Regions from separate parts of the Streptomyces sp. NPDC050534 genome, predicted to be linked through region 2. Evidence: riboswitches for the same ligand, from Rfam matches in the RefSeq annotation. Region 2 holds a riboswitch; the other holds the start of a gene.

What was found. A riboswitch is a leader RNA that binds a small molecule or an ion and turns the genes downstream of it on or off. The one in region 2 is predicted to bind S-adenosylmethionine.
Positions count from the first base shown of each region.
Region 1: it holds a riboswitch for S-adenosylmethionine, as region 2 does, so the genes downstream of both, ACIBN2_RS36540 (aminotransferase class V-fold PLP-dependent enzyme) here and thrC (threonine synthase) in region 2, are expected to answer to the same signal.

Region 1 covers NZ_JBITHF010000013.1:244,977-255,499, forward strand. The annotation lists gene ACIBN2_RS36510 (NlpC/P60 family protein) at 1-856, opposite strand, end outside; gene ACIBN2_RS36515 (NlpC/P60 family protein) at 1,094-2,128, opposite strand; gene ACIBN2_RS36520 (NYN domain-containing protein) at 2,352-3,695, opposite strand; gene ACIBN2_RS36525 (hypothetical protein) at 3,730-3,969, opposite strand; gene ACIBN2_RS36530 (rhomboid family intramembrane serine protease) at 4,136-4,870, shown strand; gene ACIBN2_RS36535 (Lrp/AsnC family transcriptional regulator) at 4,867-5,148, shown strand; gene ACIBN2_RS36540 (aminotransferase class V-fold PLP-dependent enzyme) at 5,200-6,576, opposite strand; SAM riboswitch class IV at 6,741-6,857, opposite strand; gene trpD (anthranilate phosphoribosyltransferase) at 6,945-8,009, opposite strand; gene ACIBN2_RS36550 (cytochrome bc complex cytochrome b subunit) at 8,132-9,766, opposite strand; gene ACIBN2_RS36555 (Rieske 2Fe-2S domain-containing protein) at 9,763-10,523, opposite strand, start outside.
Region 2 covers NZ_JBITHF010000006.1:435,610-446,132, reverse strand. The annotation lists gene ACIBN2_RS22145 (1-phosphofructokinase family hexose kinase) at 1-245, opposite strand, end outside; gene nagA (N-acetylglucosamine-6-phosphate deacetylase) at 360-1,547, opposite strand; gene ACIBN2_RS22135 (ROK family protein) at 1,547-2,488, opposite strand; gene ACIBN2_RS22130 (ABC transporter substrate-binding protein) at 2,647-3,864, shown strand; gene ACIBN2_RS22125 (DUF3263 domain-containing protein) at 3,898-4,131, shown strand; gene otsB (trehalose-phosphatase) at 4,160-5,029, shown strand; gene ACIBN2_RS22115 (trehalose-6-phosphate synthase) at 5,017-6,417, opposite strand; gene ACIBN2_RS22110 (glucosyl-3-phosphoglycerate synthase) at 6,504-7,448, opposite strand; SAM riboswitch class I at 7,579-7,735, shown strand; gene thrC (threonine synthase) at 7,753-9,042, shown strand; gene ACIBN2_RS22100 (ubiquitin-like small modifier protein 1) at 9,129-9,404, shown strand; gene ACIBN2_RS22095 (cold-shock protein) at 9,855-10,061, shown strand; gene groL (chaperonin GroEL) at 10,422-10,523, shown strand, end outside.

The DNA.
Region 1 (10,523 bases), on a different contig from region 2:
AGAGCGGGATCTGCCGGCCGGCGTACCGCTGCTCCTGCGAGGTGCGCGGCAGATGGATGCCGGCCTGCGCGTACGACCACTGCATCAGGCCCGAGCAGTCGAAGCCGGAGGGGCCGGACGCGCCCCAGATGTACGGCATGCCGAGCACTGAGCGGGCGGCGGCGATCGCGGCGGCCGCGCGGGCCGAGGCGGGCAGGGCGCTCCCGAAGTCGGGGATGACGCCGCGGGCGTCCCGGGAGGCGCGGTCGTAGGCGGCACGCGCCGCGTACGGAAGGGAGTTGAGCAGGGTGCGGGCCTTGGCGAGCTTCTTCTCGACGGTCTTCTTGTGGGCGGCGACCGCCTTGCGGCTCTTGTCCAGGTCGGCCAGTTTCAGGACCGCCTCGGCGCGCTCCTGGGAGAGCTCGCGCATCGCCGACTGCAGGTCCCTGAGTTCGCCGGCCTGGTGGGCGCTCATACGGTCGAGCGCGGCGGCCTTGTCGAGGTAGTCGGCCGGGTCGTCGGAGAACAGCAGGGCCAGGGTCGGGTCGATGCCGCCGGAGCGGTACTGGGCGCCGGCCAGCGAACCGAGCGAATCCCGCATGGTGTTGATGCGGTCCTGCTGCCGCGCGATGCGGTCCTGCGTGTCGCTCACCTGCCGGCGCAGCGTGCCGGCGTTCTCGTCGGCCTTGTTGTAGGCCTCGGTCGCCTTCTCGGCCTCCGTGTAGAGCCGGTCCACCTCGGCCTTGGTGTTGTCGTGCGGAGCGGCGGCGGCCGGGAGCGCGCCGAGGGCGGAGGCCGCGGCGGAGAGCACACACAGGGCGGCGCCGGCGCCCCGGTTGAACCCGGACGTCGGTGCAAGGCGGCGATGGGACCCCACGGGAAGCCGCGCTCCTTCCGCTGGCGACAAGGACTGCCTCCCCGCCGGAGCGAGGAAACGCGGCAGACAGTAGCCCCGCGGCGGGGCGGCGGCCAAAGACCTCCGGCGCAACACAACGTGACGCCCCGCCGCTGACGCAGGTCATCGGCGGGGCGCGGGGTCAGTGCGGGTTCACGCAATTCGCCCGTTCGGGCGGCACGTTGTGCTGATCTTGATGCCGGCTTCCGGTGCCGGGTGTCAGATCCGGACGCCGAACTGGAACGGCATGTTGGCGATCGACTCGTAGCGCACCACGGCCCCGGTGTGCGGGGCGTGCAGCACCTGGCCGTTGCCGGCGTAGAGGCCGATGTGGTGCAGGTCGCCGTAGAAGAGCACGAGGTCGCCGACCTTGAGCTGGCTCTCGCTGTAGATGCGCGTACCGGCGTTGGCCTGGGCCTGGGAGGTGCGCGGTATGGAGACGCCGGCCTGGGCGTAGGCCCAGGAGGTCAGGCCCGAGCAGTCGAAGGAGGAGGGGCCGGTGGCGCCGTAGACATAGGGCGAACCTATCCGGCTCTGGGCGGCGGAGAAGGCCGCGGCGGCCCGGCCGGAGGCGGAGCCGGTGTTGCCGAGGTCGACGCGCTCGGCGGAGGAGCGGCTGGCGCGCTGGTCCGCGGCGGCGAGCGCCGCCTTCTCGGCGGCCGTCAGGGTGTTGAGCAGCTTCTGCGCCTCGGCGAGCTTGCTCTGGACCTGCTTCTTCTTCTTGCCCAGTTCGGTGCGGGTGGAGGCGAGGTCCTTGAGCTTGTCGGACGCCTCGGAGCGCTCCTGGGCGAGTTCGCGCTGCTTCTCCTGGATCTTCTTCAGCGCCTCGACCTGCTGGGCGCTGAGCTGGTCCGCGGTGGACGCCTTGTCCAGGTAGTCGTCCGGGTTCGACGACAGGAAGAGCTGGAGGGAGGAGTCGATGCTGCCGGAGCGGTACTGCGCGGCCGCCGCCATGCCTATGGAGTCACGGAGCTCGTTGAGCTCCTCCTGGCCGCGGGCGACGTTGTCCTGGATGGTGGAGATCTCCTTCTGGAGCTTCTCCTGCTTCTCCTTGGCGCCGTTGTACTTCTCGGTGGCCTGCTCGGCCTCCTCGTACAGCTTGTCGACCTTCGCCTTGACCTCGTCCTTGGAGGGCTTCTCACTGGGCGCGGCATTGGCGGCCTGGGCGCTGATGGCTACGGCTGCAGCAGCGGCGGTGGTGAGCACGGTCACGCGCGCACGGCTCGGCTGCTTGGGTCGACGGTGGGTCGCCACGAAGGTGAACTCCTTCTTCTGAGTGATCACCCGCTCGGAGGTTCGGAGCCAGACCCTAGTGACCTCATCGTGATCAGATCAAATCCTCAGGAGCAAAATCTCGTCACAGCATGCATTCTTTACACACAACTCACGTGCGGTGATGCGCGGTTGACACTACGTTGCGTGACGATCCCGCCAATTCGGGCATTAAACCTAGAAGTTCGACCTTCAGGACAGCGCGCTAGGAAAGCCGTTTCAGGAGCATGGCGGAGGCGATCGGCCGGGCACCCGCCTTGGCCACCCCGTCGGCCACCTCGCGGTCGGTGGAGGCGACGATGACGGGCCGCCCCGGCGGCTCGGCGCGCACCAGCTGGCGGATCAACTCGTCGGCCGTCACGCCCGGTTTGGAGAACAGCACCCGCACGCCGCGCGGGGGCGCCAGCAGCACCGGTGCGACCAGCTCGGCCCCGTCGAAGACACAGGTGACCTCGGCACCGGTCTGCGCGGCGAGCTGCGAGAGCTGGCCGAGCAGCCTCAACCGCTGCTTCTCCAGGGGCATTTGGGGATAGCCGGTCTTGGTGACGTTGTAGCCGTCGACGAGCAGGTGCGCCTGCGGCAGGTCGAGCAACTGGTCCAGGATCGCAGGGTCGTTCTCGGACAGTGCCCGCGCTGCGATGTCCTTCGGGGTCATTCGTCCCGGTTCGACCGCGTCGACGGTCTCCGCGGGCCGTACGGAGACGGGTGGCAGCGCCAGTTCCCGGCGCAGTCCCTGGGTCGCGTCCAGCAGGGTGTCCAGAAGCAGTCGCACGCGCATGTCCTCGACACTGCGCCCCTCGCGCGCCGCTCTGCGCGTGGCCTCCAGGGCGGACTCCGCCTCGCCGAGCCGCGCCTTCAGGCGCCGGGACTCGCTCTCCGCGGCGGACACCTGCGCCTGCGCCTCGGCGCGCGCGGAGTCCATCTCGCCCTGGGCCTTGCGCAGGGCCGCCTCGCCCCGCTTGACGTCGCTGAGGGCCGCACGCAGCTTGCGGTGCGCCGAGTCGGCCTCCTTGCGGGCGGCGTCCAGATCGGTGCGCAGCCGCTCGGTGTCGAGCCGGGTCTGCTCACGGGCCCGCTCGAGCTCCTCGCGCAGCCGCTCCAGCTCGGCCCGGCTCTCCTCGTCGGCGCGCTCGGCGTCGGCCCGCTGGGCCTCCTCACCGGCCGCGGTCACCAGCTTCACCCAGCCGGTGGGCCGCAGAACGTAGGCCGCGGCCGCCACGTCGAGCGGGTCCGCGGCCGGGGGCGGCGAGCCGGAGTCGAGAGCGCCGGCGAGCTCCGGCTGGGCCTCTCTGAGCTTCTCCCCGATCCGCTGCCGGAAGAGCGGATCGGTCTCCAGCGCGGCCGCCATCGCGTTGCCGGCGAACTTGGCCCGGCGGCTGGGGGTGAAGCGGGCGTACTGCCTGAGCTGTGCGGGCAGCTCGACGACGGTCAGCCCGCCGAACCCGTCCGAGACGATCTGGACGACCCTGCGGCGCACTCCGTCGGCCAGCGGACGGTCAAGCACCTCGGCGGTGCCGTCGTCCGGCCCCCCGCCCGCGGTCTCCGCCATCCGTCACACCCCATTACCTGTGGGGCCGCTCCGCTCAGGAGTCGGCGCCCGGCCTGTCCACGAGTTCCACCTGGTCCACCGCGTTGCACCAGCGGCAGCGCACCGACTCGATGGTCTCACTGACCACCTCGCGCTCCTCCACCTTCGGCTCGCCGGCCAGATCGAGGTGCATGTACTCGACGACCTTCGACGAGCGGGTCACGTCGAACCGCGTGAGGTTGCCGCAGAGGGTGCAGCGCCACCGTGTCGAGGCGGTCGGCAGGGGAACCGTCATCGTGACTTGTACCTTTTCCTTCTAGGCCGTCTATTGTCCGCGACGCGCCAGCTTCCCTGGAGCGTGTGGCCGTAACCCTACGGCCTGGCGGCGACCCGCCGCCCGCCTGTCCACGGCGGCGAGGCGTTCTGTGCGAGTGCGCCCCCTTACGTCATGCTCTGTGTCCATGATCAGCCACCGGAGCCCGACCGTCAGCAGAACGAGCCGGTACCCCTCGGCGCCCGTCACGTACACGCTGCTCATCCTGTGCTGCCTGGTCTTCGTGATCTCCCCGGCATCGGGTCTGAACCAGGCCTACGGCTCCGGGGACGCGCTGCTCGCCGCCCAGCGCGCGTACTTCCACCGGTGGGGGGTGATTCCGGCCGAGCTGTTCCAGGGCTCCCCCAGGGCCGTCCTGACCCCTGCCACGGCCCTGTTCGTCCACGGCAGCTGGGTGCACCTGCTCGGCAACATGCTCTTCCTCTACGTCTTCGGCGTGATGACCGAGGAGCGGATGGGCCGCACGGAGTTCGCCCTCTTCTACCTCGGCTGCGGCTACCTGGCCCTGCTGGGGTACGCGGCCGCCAATTCCGCCTCCGAGCAGTCGCTGGTGGGGGCGTCCGGGGCGATCTCCGCCGTCCTGGGCGCGTTTCTGTACCTGTTCCCCGCGGCCAGGGTCACAAGCCTGCTCCCGTTCCTCTTCTTCCTCCCCGTGCGCTTCCCCGCGTGGGTCGTCCTACCGTTCTGGGCGACCCTGCAGTGGCTGGCGGCGGGCCGCGCGGACCAGGGTCCGGGGGTGGCGTACCTGGCCCACCTGGTGGGCTTCGGGCTGGGGTTTCTCTACGCCTGGGTGAGGTTCGGCCGTACGACTAGAGTGAAGTCCGCCCCAGCTCCGGCCCCCGAGGGAGAGAACCAGCCGTGATCACCGCGATCGTCCTCATCAAGACCAGCGTGGACCGGATCCCCGAGATCGCGGAGTCGATCGCTGCGCTGGAGTCCGTGAGCGAGGTCTTCTCGGTCACCGGCACGTACGACCTGATCGCCATGGTCCGGGTCAAGCAGCACGAGGACCTGGCCGAGGTCATCCCGGGCAGCATCAGCAAGATCCCCGGCGTGGAGGCCACGGACACGCACGTCGCGTTCCGCACCTACTCCCAGCACGACCTGGAGGCGGCGTTCGCGATCGGCCTGGACTCCTGACCTCCTTGACCTCCTGACCGCTCACGGACACCGCCTTCGGGCGTAGCGCGCTCAGACCGCCGGCACGCAGCGGCCGTCCTCCGTGCGGTACTGCCACTTGGCGCCCTCGCGGACCAGTTCCTTCACCGCGGCGACGAACCGGTCCACGTGTTCGTCGGGGGTGCCGGCGCCGAAGCTGACCCGGATGGCGTTGAGGGACTTCTCGCCGGGCGCGGCCTCGGGGGCGCCGCATTCGCCCTGCGTCCGGGGGTCGCTGCCCAGGAGGGTGCGGACCAAGGGGTGGGCGCAGAAGAGGCCGTCGCGGACGCCGATGCCGTACTCGGCGGAGAGGGCGGCGGCGAAGTGCGAGCTGTTCCAGCCCTCGACGACGAAGGAGAGCACGCCGACCCGGGGGGCGTCGTCGCCGAAGAGGGACAGGATCTTGATCTGCGGCACCTCGGCAAGACCCTCGCGGACCTTCGTGATCAGCTGCTCCTCGCGCGCGACCAGGGTGTCGAAGCCCGCCTCGGTCAGGGCCTTGCAGGCCGAGGCGATGGAGTAGGCGCCGATCACGTTCGGGGAGCCGGCCTCGTGCCGGGCGGCGCTGTCGTGCCACTCCACGTCCACTCCCCCGTCCGCCCGCCGCGTGACCTTGCGGCTGGCGCCGCCGCCCGCCAGGTACGGCTCCGCCTCCCGCAGCCAGTCGCCGCGGCCGGCCAGCACACCGGCGCCGAAGGGCGCGTACAGCTTGTGTCCGGAGAAGGCGACCCAGTCGACGTCGAGGTCCCGCACGGAGACCGGGTGGTGCGGAGCCAGCTGCGCGGCGTCCAGCACGATCCGCGCGCCGTGGGCGTGCGCCGCGGCGGCCAGCTCGCGCACCGGCCACAGCTCGCCGGTGACGTTGGAGGCGCCGGTGACGCAGACCAGCGCCGGGCCGCGGCCCTCTTGAACGGATGCGGTGCGGTCGGCGAGGGCGCGCTCCAGCGTCGCCACGGCCTGCTGCGGGGTGCGCGGCGCGTCGAGGTAGGTGACCTCGGCGTCCTGCCAGGGCAGCAGGCCGGCGTGGTGCTCGGTCTCGAAGACGAAGACCTGGCAGCCGGCGGGGAGCGCACGGGCGAGCAGGTTCAGCGAGTCCGTGGTCGAGCGGGTGAAGACCAGCTGGTCGTCGGACCGGCAGCCCAGGAACTCGGCGACCGTGCGGCGGGCGTTCTCGAACAGGTCGGTGGACAGCTGGGAAAGGTATCCGGCGCCCCGGTGGACGCTGCCGTAGTACGGGGCGTAGGCCGCCACGTCGTCCCAGACGCGCTGCAGGGCCGGCGCACTGGCCGCGTAGTCGAGCGCCGCGTAGGTGACCTCGCCACCGGTGACCAGCGGGACGGTGACATCCCGCCCCAGAACGGGCAGCGGGGCACAAACGGACTGGGCGCAGGCAGCGGTGGAGACAGACATGGCGAACTCCTGTGAGGGGTAAGCGGATTCACCGTGCGAGCGGTACGGCTCGAGCACGGGAGAAGGTGAAAAGGGGTACGCGGAGGCGGGGCTCGACGCCCTATCGCATTCGCTTGCTCACAGAGGGCTCCCTCGACGACCAGGACCCCTGGTGTTTCGCGAGGGGTCCGCGCTTGCCGTAGACCTCGCTGCCTACGGCCTGGTCCTCACCCGGGGCACCCCGCCACGGACGGAGGGTTGCCGGACAGTCGGCCGGGGCCTCATGACTGTCACTCATGACCTGGACAGGAACGTACGTGAAATGATCGCGGTCCCGCAACCCGTGTCCGGATGCCGGGACCCCGATCCCGCTGCCGCTCGGAGCGGCCCTACGCGTTGCTGGCCGCCACCCAGCGCTCCAGCGCCCGCTTGGCCGCGCCGGAGTCGATCGACTCCGCCGCCCTGGCCATCCCGGCGCGGATCTGCTCGGCGAGCGGCCCCGGTCCCGGGTCGAGCGCGACGAGCGCGGCCGCCGAGTTCAGCAGTACGGCCTCCCGCACGGGACCCTGCTCGCCGTCGAGAAGCCTGCGGGCCACCTCGGCGTTGTACGACGGGTCGCCGCCGCGCAGCGCCTCGACCGGCACCAGCTCGATGCCGACCTCACGGGGGTCGAAGGTCTCCTCGGTGACCTTGCCGTCGCGGACGATCCACACCCGGGAGGTGGCCGTGGTGGTCAGCTCGTCCAGTCCGTCGTCCCCGCGGAAGACCAGGGAGGAGTTGCCGCGTTCGGCGAAGACGCCCGCTACGACCGGCGCCATCCGCGGATCGGCGACACCGACCGCCTGGGCCCGCACCCGGGCGGGGTTGGTCAGCGGGCCGAGGATGTTGAACACCGTGCGGATGGCCAACTGGCCGCGCGCGGCACCGGCATGACGCAGTGCCGGGTGGAACTTGACGGCGAAGCAGAAGGTGATCCCCGCTTCCTGCGCCACCTCGGCCACCCGCTGCGGGGTCAGCTCCAGATTGACGCCGAGCTTCTCCAGGACGTCCGAGGCACCGGACGCCGAGGACGCGGCGCGGTTGCCGTGCTTGACGACCGTGGCGCCCGCGCCGGCGACGACGATCGCCGACATGGTGGAGATGTTGACGGTCTTGGCGCCGTCGCCGCCGGTGCCGACGATGTCCACCGTCCGCCCCGGTACCTCGATCACCTTGGCGTGCTCGTACATGGTCCGCACGAGACCGGTGATCTCCTCGACCGTCTCGCCCTTGGCGCGCAGGGCCACGACGAAGCCCGCGATCTGCGCGTCCGTCGCCTCGCCGCGCATGATCTGGTCCATCGCCCAGGCCGTCGCGTCGGAGCTCTGGTCGCGGCCGTACAGCAGGGCGTTCAGCACCTCGGGCCAGGAACGGCCCGCCGCGGTGTCGCCTCCAGCGGGGGTCACAGCGCTCATAAGGCCGCTCCTGGGTGTCGTAGAAGAGTGTGACCCCACCCTATCCAGCCGGAAGGCATGGCAAAGGGCCCCGTCCGAACACCGGACAGGGCCCTTCGTGTGGCGTGGCGACGCCTGGGCGATCAGTGGTGGCCGTGGCCGCTCGTGATCTCCTTGTACTCCTCGACGGTCGGCTTCGGGATCTGGGACTCGTCGCCGAAGTACGCCTCGCTGAGCTTGGCGCGCAGCTTCTCGGAGCCCTTCACCTTGCGCTCGACGCCGTTCTCGTCGGTCGTCGGGCCGATCTCGGCCGGCTTGTACTGCTCGTGCGCCGTGAGCGTGTGCAGCGCGTCCTGGCTGAGCGGCTCGTGGACCTCGATGAACTCACCGTGCGGCAGGCGCTTGATGATGCCCGACTCGCGGCCGTGCAGCACCTTGTCCTTGTCGCGGCGCTGCAGGCCCAGGCAGACCCGCTTGGTGGCGATGAACACCAGGACCGGCACCACGAAGAAGCCGATACGCACGAACCAGGTGATCGCGTTGATCGACAGGTGGAAGTGCGTGGCCCACAGGTCGTTGCCGCCACCGATCATCAGCACGAAGTACCACGAGACCCACGCGGCACCGAACGCGGTACGCGTCGGGGCGTTGCGCGGACGGTCCAGGATGTGGTGCTCGCGCCGGTCGCCGGTGACCCAGGACTCGACGAACGGGTAGACCGCGATCGCGACCAGGACCAGCGGGAAGACCACCAGCGGGATGAACACGCCCAGGACGAGCGTGTGGCCCCACGCGTTGATCTCCCAGCCCGGCATGACACGGATCAGGCCCTCGGAGAAGCCCATGTACCAGTCGGGCTGGGCGCCGGTGGACACCTGGTCCGGACGGTAGGGGCCGATGGCCCAGATCGGGTTGATCGAGGCGATCGCCGCGATGGCCGCGATGACACCGAAGACCAGGAAGAAGAAGCCTCCGGCCTTGGCCATGTACACCGGCAGCAGCGGCATGCCCACGACGTTGTTGTTCGTACGTCCGGGACCCGCGAACTGCGTGTGCTTGTGGTAGAAGACCAGGATCAGGTGGCCGACCAGCAGACCGAGCATGATGCCCGGCAGCAGCAGGATGTGGATCGAGTAGAAGCGGGCCACGAAGTCGCCGCCCGGGAACTCGCCACCGAAGAGGAACATCGACAGGTACGTGCCGACGACCGGCACGGACAGGATCGCGCCCTCCATGAAGCGGACACCGGTGCCGGAGAGCAGGTCGTCCGGGAGCGAGTAACCGGTGAAGCCGGTGAACATGCCCAGGACGAGCAGCAGGAAGCCGAACAGCCAGTTGACCTCACGCGGCTTGCGGAACGCGCCGGTGAAGAACACACGCATCATGTGCACGAACATGCCCGCGAGGAAGATCAGCGCGGCCCAGTGGTGGATCTGCCGGATCAGCAGGCCACCGCGCACGTCGAACGAGATGTGCAGGGTCGAGTTGAAGGCCTCGGACATCATCTGGCCCTGCAGCGGGATGTAGCTGCCGTGGTAGACCACCTCGTTCATCGACGGGTGGAAGAACAGGGTCAGGTACACACCCGTGAGGATGATGATGATGAAGCTGTAGAGGCAGACCTCACCCAACATGAACGACCAGTGGTCGGGGAAGATCTTGCGCATGTTGGACTTGGCCAGGGAGTAGATCCCGAGGCGGCCGTCCGCCCAGTCGGCGACGCGCTCGCCGGCCGGCGCCTTTCCGCGGCGTGCCGCGGTGGTGTCGTTGGTGCTCATCCGCGCTCCCAGAATGCAGGACCGACGGGCTCTTCGAAGTCGCCGAGCGCCTCGAGGTAGCCCTCGTCGTTCACGCCGATGCGCAGTTGCGGCAGGGCGTGGCCGGCGGGGCCGAAGATCACCCGGGCACCGTCGGAGAGGTCGAAGGTGGACTGGTGGCAGGGGCACAGCACGTGGTGCGTCTGCTGCTCGTACAGCGAGATCGGGCAACCGACGTGGGTGCAGATCTTCGAGTACGCGACGATGCCCTCGTGCGACCACTCGAGCTCGCGCTTGTCCTTGATGTTGTCCGGCTGGATCCGGACGATCATCACGGCCGCCTTGGCGATCTGGGTCTGGAAGTCCTCGTCGTGCTCCTCCAGGCCCTCGGGCTTGACGAAGGTGAGCGAGCCGACGGCGACGTCCGAGGGACGCAGCGGCTCGTTCGTGTTCATGTTGACGAGCAGCTTGCCCTTGGACCACAGCGTGTGGCGGAGCTTGGTCCCGGGCAGCGGGCCGAGGTCACGCAGCAGCATGACGCCGGAGAGCGGGAACAGGGCCATCGCGCCGAGCATCGTGTTGCGGATCAGCTTGCGGCGGCCGAGCGCGGACTCCTTGGCACCCTGCCGGAAGTCGTCCATCACCTTGGCCTTGACCTCGGGCGAGGCCTCGATGGGGTGACGCTCGTCGGCGATCTCCAAGTCGGACATCAGGGTGCGGGCCCAGTGGACCGCGCCCGCGCCGATCGCGAACAGCGCGAGGCCCAGGGTCAGACCCA
Region 2 (10,523 bases):
ACGAGCGCGTCCACCAGCCCCGGCGTGGCGGTCAGCCCGTCCTGGACCGTGCGGCCCGTGGCGCCGCCCGTGAAGCCGGTGACCGTCACCTCGTGTCCCAGCGCCGCGAGCACCCGCGCCACGTTCACGCCCTTGCCGCCGGGCCGTTCGATCGCCTCGGTGACCCGGTGGGTGGCGTGCGGCTTGAGCGCCGGCACGCGGTACGTGATGTCGAGAGCGGTGTTCAGCGTGACCGTGAGAATCACCCGTGCCGACCTCCCCCCGAAGATGGATCTGTCCGTCCGGAAGGTGATCATGCCAAACGGACGGCGGCCGTCCCAGTCTCCCAGGACAACCGCCGCCCTCAACAGCGGGACAGATCACCCCAGTTGCGGATCGATCACCCATTCGCCCCGGCGCATCACGCCCTTGAGGTCGAAGTGCTCGTCGAGGACCACCAGGTCGGCGTCCTTTCCGGGCTCCAGCGAGCCGACGGTGTCGTACATGCCGAGCAGCTTCGCCGGGTTGGCCGACATCGCCGCGACCACGTCCCGCACCGGCAGCCGGTCCACGGTCACCGCCCGCTTGAACGCCCGGTCCATGGTGAGCGTCGAGCCCGCGATCGAACCGCCCTCCACCAGCCGCGCCACACCGTCGCTGACCTCGACCTCCAGCGGGCCGAGCATGTACCTGCCGTCGACGAAACCGGCCGCGTCCATCGCGTCTGTGATGAAGGCGACCCGGTTCGCGCCCGCGTGATGGAACGCCAGCTGGAGGGAGGCCGGGTGCAGATGCGTGCCGTCGTTGATCAGCTCGACCGTGACGCGCTCGTCCTCCAGAAGGGCCGCGATCGGGCCGGGCGCCCGGTGGCCGATCTGCGGCATCGCGTTGAACAGGTGCGTCGCGACCGTGGCACCGGCCTCGATCGCCGCCGCCGTCTGCTCGTACGTCGCGTCCGTGTGCCCGACCGCCGCGATCACGCCGTGCTCGGCCAGCAGACGCACCGAGTCGATGCCGCCCGGCAGTTCGGTGGCCAGCGTGACCATCTTGGCCCTGCCGCGTGCCGCGTCGATCAGCTTGCGCACCTCCGCCGGGTCCGGGTCGCGCAGCAGCACCTCCGAGTGGGCGCCCTTGCGGCACGGCGAGATGAACGGCCCCTCGAAGTGGATGCCGGCGATGTCCCCCTGCTCCGCGAGCTCGCTCAGCAGCCCCGCCCGCTGGGCGAGGAAGTCCATGTCGCCGGTGACCGTCGAGGCGACGAGCGTGGTCGTGCCGTGCAGCCGGTGGGTGTGAATGCCCTTGAGGACCTCCTCGACCGTGCCCGAGGTGAAGGAGGCTCCGCCGCCGCCGTGGTTGTGGATGTCGACGAAGCCGGGCACCACGTAGTGGCCGCTGACGTCGATGACCTGGGAGTTCTCGGGAGCCGCGGCGGCGATGCGGGTGCCGTCGACGGCGACGCGGCCGTCGGTCACCGTGCCGGTGGGCAGTACCACCCGGCCGCCGGTGAGTACCTGCGGGTGCGTCGTGGCTGGTCGCGCAGTTCCCCGCGCCCCTGGGGCAGCTGCCATCAGGTGGTTACCTCCGTGCGGTCAGTTGTAGTGAGGAGGTCCCAGGCCATGAGGCCGGCACCGAGACAACCCGCCGTGTCCCCCAGTGCCGCGGGGACGATCGACGGCAGTTTTTGGAAGGTGACCCGCTGCCGGACGGCGTCCCGCAGAGGCGTGAACAGGGTCTCCCCCGCCTCCGCGAGGCCGCCACCGATGATGAGGGTGCGCGGGTCCAGCAGGGTGAGGGCGGTGACCAGGCCGTCGGCCAGGGCGTCGATCGCGTCCTGCCAGACCCGGACGGCGTTCGGGTCACCGGACGCGACGGCCTTCGCGCAGTCCGCGGCGTCCGCGTCGGGGTCGCCGCAGGCCGCAGCCCACGCCTCGCTGACGGCCGCCGCGGAGGCGTACCGCTCCAGGCAGCCGGTCTGCCCGCACGGACAGGGGCTGCCCCCCGGCCGCACGACGATGTGGCCGATCTCGCCGGCGAAGCCGTGCGCCCCCGCCTCCACCCGGCCCGCGATCCCGATGGCGCCCGCGATGCCGGTGCCGAGGGGGATGAACAGGAAGCGGTCGGCGCCCTTGCCCGCCCCGATCCGGCCCTCCGCGAGGCCGCCGGTGCGCACGTCGTGGCCGAGGGCGACCGGGACGCCGAGCCGTGCGGACAGCCGGTCGCGCAGGGGGACGTCGCGCCAGCCGAGGTTGGCCGAGTAGGAGGCGATGCCCCGGTCGGCGTCGACGATGCCGGGGACGGCGACGCCGGCCGCGGCCGCGGGCTCGCCGAAGCGGCCGGCGCCGTACGCGCTGAGCTCGGCGGCGAAGTCGAGGATGGTCTCGACGACCGCGTCCGGCCCGCGCTCGCGCCCGGTCGCCCGGCGGGCCTGATGCAGCAGCTCGCCGTCGGCCGCCACCAGTGCGGCCTTCATCCCGGTGCCGCCCACGTCGAGGGCGATGACATGTCTCACGGGGGACAGTGTGGCCCCAGGACCCGCAAGAGGTCTAGTCCACTCACGTGGTGTAGACCTGTCGTGTCCACATATTGAACAGCGAGACAGCAGGGTTGGGGTCACAAGCAGTGCAGCGGCGTAGGACAGGAATGATCGCGGCGGTGTCCGCTCTGGGCATGACGGCGGTCCTCGGTGGCTGCGGCCTCACCGGCGGATCGGGGGACGTCACCCTGAGACTGGTCGCCGCGGACTACGGCGACTCCGCCGCCAACAGCTCCCAGAAGTACTGGGACAACCTTGTCAAGGAGTACGAGAGCAAGCACCCCGACGTGAAGGTCGAGGTCAGCGTCTACTCCTGGAACGACGTCGACCGCAAGGTCAAGGAGCTGGTCGACGCCGGCAAGGAGCCCGACATGGCGCAGATCGGCGCGTACGCCGACTACGCCGACAAGGACCTGCTCTACACGGCCGACGACCTGCTCTCCATCACCGCGCAGGCCGACCTCGCCTCCCAGCTCGCCACCGCGGGCCAGGTCAAGGGCGTGCAGTACGGGATGCCGTTCGCTGCCTCCACGCGGCTGCTCTTCTACAACAAGACCCTCTTCAAGCGCGCCGGTCTCACCCCGCCGAAGACCTGGACCGAACTCGCCTCCGACGCCAGGGCGCTCAAGCAGCAGGGCGTGAAGTACCCGTACGCGCTGCCGCTCGGCCCCGAGGAGGCGCAGGCCGAGACGATGCAGTGGCTGCTGAGCGGCGGCGGTGGCTACACCGACGACGTCGGCACCTACGGCATCGACTCCGCGCAGAACGTCCACACCTTCGACTGGCTCAAGGACGACCTGGTCGACAAGGGACTGACCGGTCCCGTCGCGCCCGGCAGGCTCAACCGCGCAGCCGCCTTCGCGGCCTTCGCCAACGGCGACGTCGGCATGCTCAACGGCCACCCCTCGCTGATGAAGATCGCCGCGAAGAAGGGTGTGAAGTTCGGCATGGTGCCGATGCCCGGCGCCGACGGCGAGAGCAAGAACGCGATGGGCGTCGCCGACTGGATGATGGCCTTCAAGAAGAACGGCCACGCCCAGCAGGTCGGTGACTTCCTCGACTTCGTCTACAGCACCAAGAACGTGCTCGCGTTCTCCCGCGAGTACGACCTGCTGCCGGTCACCACCTCCGCATCCGAGGTCATGAGCGCGGACAAGCGGGACGCCGACCTCAAGCCGTTCCTCGACCAGCTTCCGCTGTCCGAGCTCTACCCGGTCGGCAACACCTCCTGGGCGCAGGTCGCCGCGGCCGTCAAGAAGGACATAGGCAAGGCGGTCGCCCCGAACGGCAGCCCCGAGGCCACCCTCACGCAGCTGCAGTCGACGGCGTCCATGGCGGAGAGCGCGCAGTAGGCGCTGTCAGTGCCGGGGGCTACGGTGCAGGGCATGGAGCAGGAGCAACTGGACGACCGCGAGCAGGCCGTTCTCGCCCTGGAGCGCAGGGGCTTTTCGGGGCCGGGCGCGAAGGAGCGCGCCATCCGCGAGGAGCTGGGCCTGGCCCCCGTCCGCTACTACCAGCTGCTGAACGCCCTCCTGGACGACAAGAGGGCGCTCGCCCACGATCCGGTGACGGTGAACAGGCTGCGGCGGGTCAGGGAACAAAGACGGGCGGAACGCTGAAGGGGGCACCCCCGGCTAAGGTCGCCGTATGGGCACCCCTACGGACACGGACTCGACGCACTCCATGGACCCCCTGCCGACGCCTGCCACCCGGGCCGGCCGCGACGGACTCGCCGCGATCCTCGCCGGTCCCGGCAAGACGGTGGTCGGACTCGACTTCGACGGCACACTCGCCCCGATCGTGGCGGACCCCGAACAGGCCCGCGCGCACCCGGAGGCGGTGTCGGCGCTCGCCGCCCTCGCCCCGAAGGTCGCCTCCGTGGCGGTCGTCACCGGCCGCCCGGCCGGCGTCGCCGTCCGGCACGGCGGCTTCGCGGGCGTCCCCGGCCTGGAGCACCTGATCGTCCTCGGCCACTACGGCGCCGAGCGCTGGGACGCCGTCAGCGGCGAGGTCAGCGCCCCCGCCCCGCACCCCGGCGTCGCCGCCGTCCGGGCCGAGCTGCCCGGGGTGCTCGACCGCGAGGGCGCGTGGCAGGGCACCTGGATCGAGGAGAAGGGCCGCGCCGTCGCGGTCCACACCCGCCGCGCCGCCGACCCCCAGGCCGCCTTCGAGGCGCTGCGCGCACCCCTCACCGACCTCGCCACGCGCCACGGCCTGATCGTCGAGCCCGGCCGCCTGGTCCTGGAACTGCGCCCGCCGGGCATGGACAAGGGCGTGGCCCTGCTGGAGTACGTCCGCGAGACCGGCGCCTCGGCCGTCCTCTACGCCGGCGACGACCTCGGCGACCTGCCCGCCTTCTCCGCCGTCGACCGGCTGCGCGCCGACGGCGTCCCGGGCCTGCTGGTGTGCAGCGGTAGCGACGAGGTCACCGAGCTGCGGGAGCGCGCGGACATCGTGGTGGACGGCCCGGCGGGGGTCGTGCGGCTGCTACGCGGACTCGCGGCTCAACTCGCCTGACCCCTCAACGCGTTCAGCTGGTCCAGGAACCACTGCGCGGGCGGCAGCGCGGTCGCCGCTGCCGCCAGCCGCTTCGTCCGCTCGGCCCGCTCCCCGGCGGGCATGGTCAGCGCCTCGTGCAGCGCGTTCGCCGTCTCCACGATGTCGTACGGGTTCACGGTGATCGCGTCCTCGCCCAGCTCCGCGTGGGCGCCCGCCTCCCGCGAGAGCACCAGCACGCATCCCTCGTCGGAGACCACCGGCATCTCCTTCGCGACGAGGTTCATGCCGTCCCGGATCGGGTTGACGAGGGCGACGTCGGCCAGCCGGTAGGCGGCCAGCGAGCGCGCGAAGTCGTCCTGGACGTGCAGCACGACCGGGGTCCAGCCGGGCGTCCCGTACCGGGAGTTGATCTCCTCGGCGACCCGCTGCACCTCGGCCGTGTAGTCCCGGTACACGGCGAGGTCCTGCCGCGACGGGTACGCGAACGCCACGTGCACGACGCGCTCGCGCCACTCGGGCCGGTCGTCGAGCAGGTGCCGGAACGCCAGCAGCCCGCGCACGATGTTCTTCGACAGCTCGGTGCGGTCGACCCGCACGACCGTCCTGCGGCCCTCACCGATCTCGCTCCTGAGTGCGGCCATCCGCTCGGCCACGTCGGCCTCGTGCGCGCGCTGCCGCAGGAAGTCCGCGTCCGCGCCGAGTCCGTGCACGCCGACCTCCGTGCCCCCGAGTCCGCCCACCAGGGCCGTGCAGCAGGCCGTGAACGCGTCCGCCCAGCGCCGGGTGAGGAAGCCGAGGCGGTCGGCGCCCAGCATGCCGCGCAGCACCTGCTCGGCGATGTCGTCCGGCAGCAGCCGGAAGTACTCCGCCGGCGCCCACGGCGTGTGGGAGAAGTGCCCGATCCTCAGGTCCGGGCGCAACTCCCGCAGCATCCCCGGCACCAGGCACAGGTGGTAGTCCTGCACCAGTACGGCCGCGCCCTCGGCGGCCTCCTCGGCGAGCGCCTCGGCGAAGGCCCGGTTGTAGGTCTCGTACGACGCCCACTGCCGGCGGAACTCCGCGTCGAAGACCGGCTCCAGCGGGGTCTGGTAGAGCAGGTGGTGGACGAACCAGAGCACCGAGTTCGCGATGCCGTTGTAGGCGTCCGCGTGCACGCCGGCGGGGATGTCCAGCATCCGTACGCCGTCTTCGCCGACCCCGCGCCGCACCGCCTCCCGGTCGCCGTCGGACAGGGCCGAGCACACCCACAGGACGTCCGTGTCCGGGCCGATGGCGGACAGGCCGGAGACCAGCCCGCCGCCGCCCCGCTTGGCGGACAGTGAGCCGTCGTCCTGCACCTCGTACGAGACCGGTCCGCGGTTGGACGCGACCAGCACCTGATGAGCAGCGCCGTTCGTGGAAGCCATAAGCCACAACCTAGCCCGGCCCGGAAACGCTCAAACGTTTGCTTGCCCCTCGCGGGTGGACCGTATACGTCTGGTGACCGGCCGGCTCAGGCGACCCGGCGCTCGGCGTACTCGGCGATCTCCGCCATCGGCGGGCGTTCCTCGGTGTCCACGGAGTAGGTCCGCGGCTCGAAACCGTCCTCGCCCCGCTCGAACTGGGTCAGCGACGGCCGGACGAGATGACCGCGGGCCAGCCTCAGCTGCGCCGTGCGGTAGATCGCTGCGGCCATGCGGCCCAGCGCCTGCCCGTCCTGGTGCCGGTGCTTGCGCACCCCGACGTCGACCTGGGCGAGCGCGTCGAGGCCCACCAGGTGCAGGGCGTCGACCAGCATGCCCAGCTCGACGCCGTAGCCGACCGGGAAGGGGAGCTGTTCCAGCAGGCTGCGGCGGGCCGCGTACTCCCCGCCGAGCGGCTGGACGAAGCCCGCCAGCTGCGGCCAGTGCATGTTCAGCAGCGGACGCGCCATCAGCTCGGTGACCCGGCCGCCCTGGCCCGCCGCCCCGGCGAGCGGGCGGTCGTACATGCCCTTGACCAGATCGACCTCCGGGTCGGTGAGCAGCGGGCCCACGATCCCGGAGACGAAGTCGGAGGAGAACTCCTTCAGGTCGGCGTCGATGAAGCAGACGACGTCCCCGCTCGTGACGAGCAGGGAACGCCACAGGACCTCGCCCTTGCCGGGCACGGCCGGGATGCGCGGCAGGATCTCGTCCCGGTGCTCCACCCGCGCGCCCGCCGCCGCTGCCACCTCGGAGGTGCGGTCGGTGGACCCCGAGTCGACGACGACGATCTCGTCGACCAGCGGGACCTGCTGCATGAGGTCGTGACGGATGATCGCGACGATGTCGCCGACCGTCTCCTCCTCGTTCAGCGCGGGCAGGACGACGGAGACCGACTGGCCCGTGCGCTGTTTGGCGGCCAGTATTCGGTGGAGCGGGCGGTCGGCCACGGACCAGGAGCGGGTGCGCAGCCAGCGCTCGACTTCTTCCAGCACGGTCGGCGGCTCCTCACTGTTGTCTCGCGTTACGGACGGCTCTCTCAACTGTCCTGGCCGTCGGTTACAGTCTTGAACAACGCCGATGACCATCACATGTCCGGGGTCACCGCCGTTCACAACCGCATACAGCTCATCCAGAGGGGCAGAGGGAAACGGCCCGTTGAAGCCCCGGCAACCCTCCAGCCGGTACTCGTTGATCAGTGCTGATCGTTCCGCGAGGCTCCCCGGCTAGGGAAGGTGCCAAATCCGTCTCACGGCGAGATGCGTCGTGAGGAAGATGAGGAGAAAGGGCCTCGCCTCCATGGCTGCGCAGACTGCTGCAAGCACCACCGACTCCACGAACGTCGACCTCGGCCCCGCCGCCGCCCTCAGCTGCCGCGAGTGCGGACACCGGGTGCCCCTCGGACCGGTCTTCGCGTGCGAGGAGTGTTTCGGCCCGCTCGAGATCGCGTACGACTTCTCGGCCTACGACGCCGAAGAGCTCCGCAAGCGGATCGAGGCGGGCCCCGCGAACATCTGGCGCTACGCGCCCCTGCTGCCCGTCCCGGCGGACGTGGCGGACAAGCCGAACATCAACCCCGGCTGGACCAAGCTCGTCAAGGCCGACAACCTCGCCCGCGAGCTGGGCGTGACCGGCGGCCTGTACGTCAAGGACGACTCCGGCAACCCGACGCACTCCTTCAAGGACCGCGTCGTCGCGCAGGCCCTGGAGGCGGCGCGCGTCTTCGGCTTCACCACCCTCTCCTGCTCCTCCACGGGCAACCTGGCCGGCGCCGTGGGCGCCGCGGCGGCCCGCGCCGGCTTCCGCTCCTGCGTGTTCATCCCGCACGACCTGGAGCAGGGCAAGGTCGTCATGGCCGCGGTCTACGGCGGCGAGCTCGTCGGCATCGAGGGCAACTACGACGACGTGAACCGTTTCTGCTCCGAGCTGATCGGCGACCCGGCCGGCGAGGGCTGGGGCTTCGTCAACGTCAACCTGCGGCCGTACTACGCGGAGGGTTCCAAGACCCTGGCGTACGAGATCTGCGAGCAGCTCGGCTGGCGGCTGCCGGACCAGCTGGTGATCCCGATCGCCTCCGGCTCGCAGCTCACGAAGATCGACAAGGGTCTGCAGGAGCTGATCAAGCTCGGGCTCGTCGAGGACAGGCCGTACAAGATCTTCGGCGCCCAGGCCGAGGGCTGCTCGCCGGTGTCGACGGCGTACAAGGCGGGGCACGACGTGGTCCGCCCGCAGAAGCCGAACACCATCGCCAAGTCGCTGGCGATCGGCAACCCCGCCGACGGTCCGTACGTGCTGGACATCGCGCGGCGTACCGGTGGTGCGGTGGAGGACGTGAACGACGAGCAGGTCGTCGACGCGATTCGGCTGCTCGCCCGGACTGAGGGGATCTTCGCGGAGACCGCCGGGGGCGTCACGGTGGGCGTCACGAAGAAGCTCATCGAGAACGGTGTGCTGGATCCGACGCTGACGACCGTTGTTCTCAACACGGGCGACGGTCTCAAGACGCTGGACGCGGTGGCCGGCACAGGGCTGACCGCGACCATTCGTCCGAACCTCGAGTCGTTCCGTGAGGCCGGGCTCGCCGAGTAGGTAGTTGTTCGTCTGCGGGCCGGTGGGGGCCGGTCGCGCAGTTCCCCGCGCCCCTGACGGGCGTTGTAGCTGACCGGAGGTTTCACGTGAGCGTCAAGGTTCGTATCCCTACCATTCTGCGCACCTACACCGGTGGGCAGGCCGAGGTCGTCGCCGAAGGTGCGACCCTCGCCGATGTCATCGCCGATCTGGAGAAGAACCACACGGGAATTGCCGCCCGTGTGCTCGACGATCAGGGCAAGCTGCGCCGCTTCGTCAACGTCTATGTGAACGACGACGACGTGCGTTTCGAGCAGGGTCTTGAGACGGCCACTCCGGACGGCGCCGGAGTCTCGATCATCCCGGCCGTCGCCGGAGGCTGAAGAACAGGTCGCGCGCCCCGATTATTACCGTCGGTAAGGTCGGTTACGAAGAGTTCATCGAATTGCCCCCTCCGTGAGAGAAGCGGAGGGGGCAATTCTGCATGGTTGAGCACGGTACAGTTGGGGAACCGGCTCGGATCTGCATGCCGGATGCATATGGCTTCTGACTTCTCGGGCAGCGAGAAGTCGCCAAAGTGTGCAGGTTTTTTGTGTCTTATGCTCCTTTTATGGGGCCCGACTTGCCCTGAATTCTGATGAATTCTCGGTAAATTCCCGACCGGTCGTGCCCGGATTTCTCGTCCGATTGACCTGTTGCAGACGGCAGTTGGACAGATACATTCAGCCGCGGTCGACGCGTTCCGGCGCACGCCCCCAACCGTGGGGGGTGAGGTCTGACCCGGATCCGCGAAGCGCGGGTCCGTGCAAGGGCCAGTAATAGGGGAGTTAGGCATGGCTCAGGGCACCGTCAAGTGGTTCAACGCGGAGAAGGGGTACGGCTTCATCGCGGTCGACGGTGGTGCGGATGTTTTCGTCCACTACAGCGCGATTCAGATGGACGGATACCGCACCCTGGAAGAGGGTCAGCGGGTCGATTTCGAGATCTCGCAGGGCCAGAAGGGGCCGCAGGCGGACATGGTCCGACTGGCGACCAGCTGAAGCACGCGCCGGGTCAATCGCAGCGACGTTCTTCCGTTCTTGATCGAAGGGTCCGCGCCCTGGGTGCGGACCCTTCGGCATGCCCGGGTCCGGACGCTCGGAGGCGCGGAGGCCGTCCGCCCGGAGACCCCGCCCGGCCCAAGGGACGCCCGCCCAGTCCCCGGGAGGCGCTTGCACTCGCATGGGTCGAGTGCTAATCATTGGCGTTAGCACTCTGAAGGTGAGAGTGACAAAGATGGACCGGGTCGGTGAGGCCCGCAGGCCGGGTGGGGCAAGGAACCACGAGGCATGCGTGCCGTCCGTCGCGGGCGCGGGCGCGGTCCGAAGGAATCACCCCCAGTCCTGGAGGGACCACTTCACATGGCCAAGATCATCGCGTTCGACGAGGAGGCGCGGCGCGGCCTCGAGCGCGGCATGAACCAGCTCGCGGACGCCGTCAAGGTGACGCTCGGCCCCAAGGGC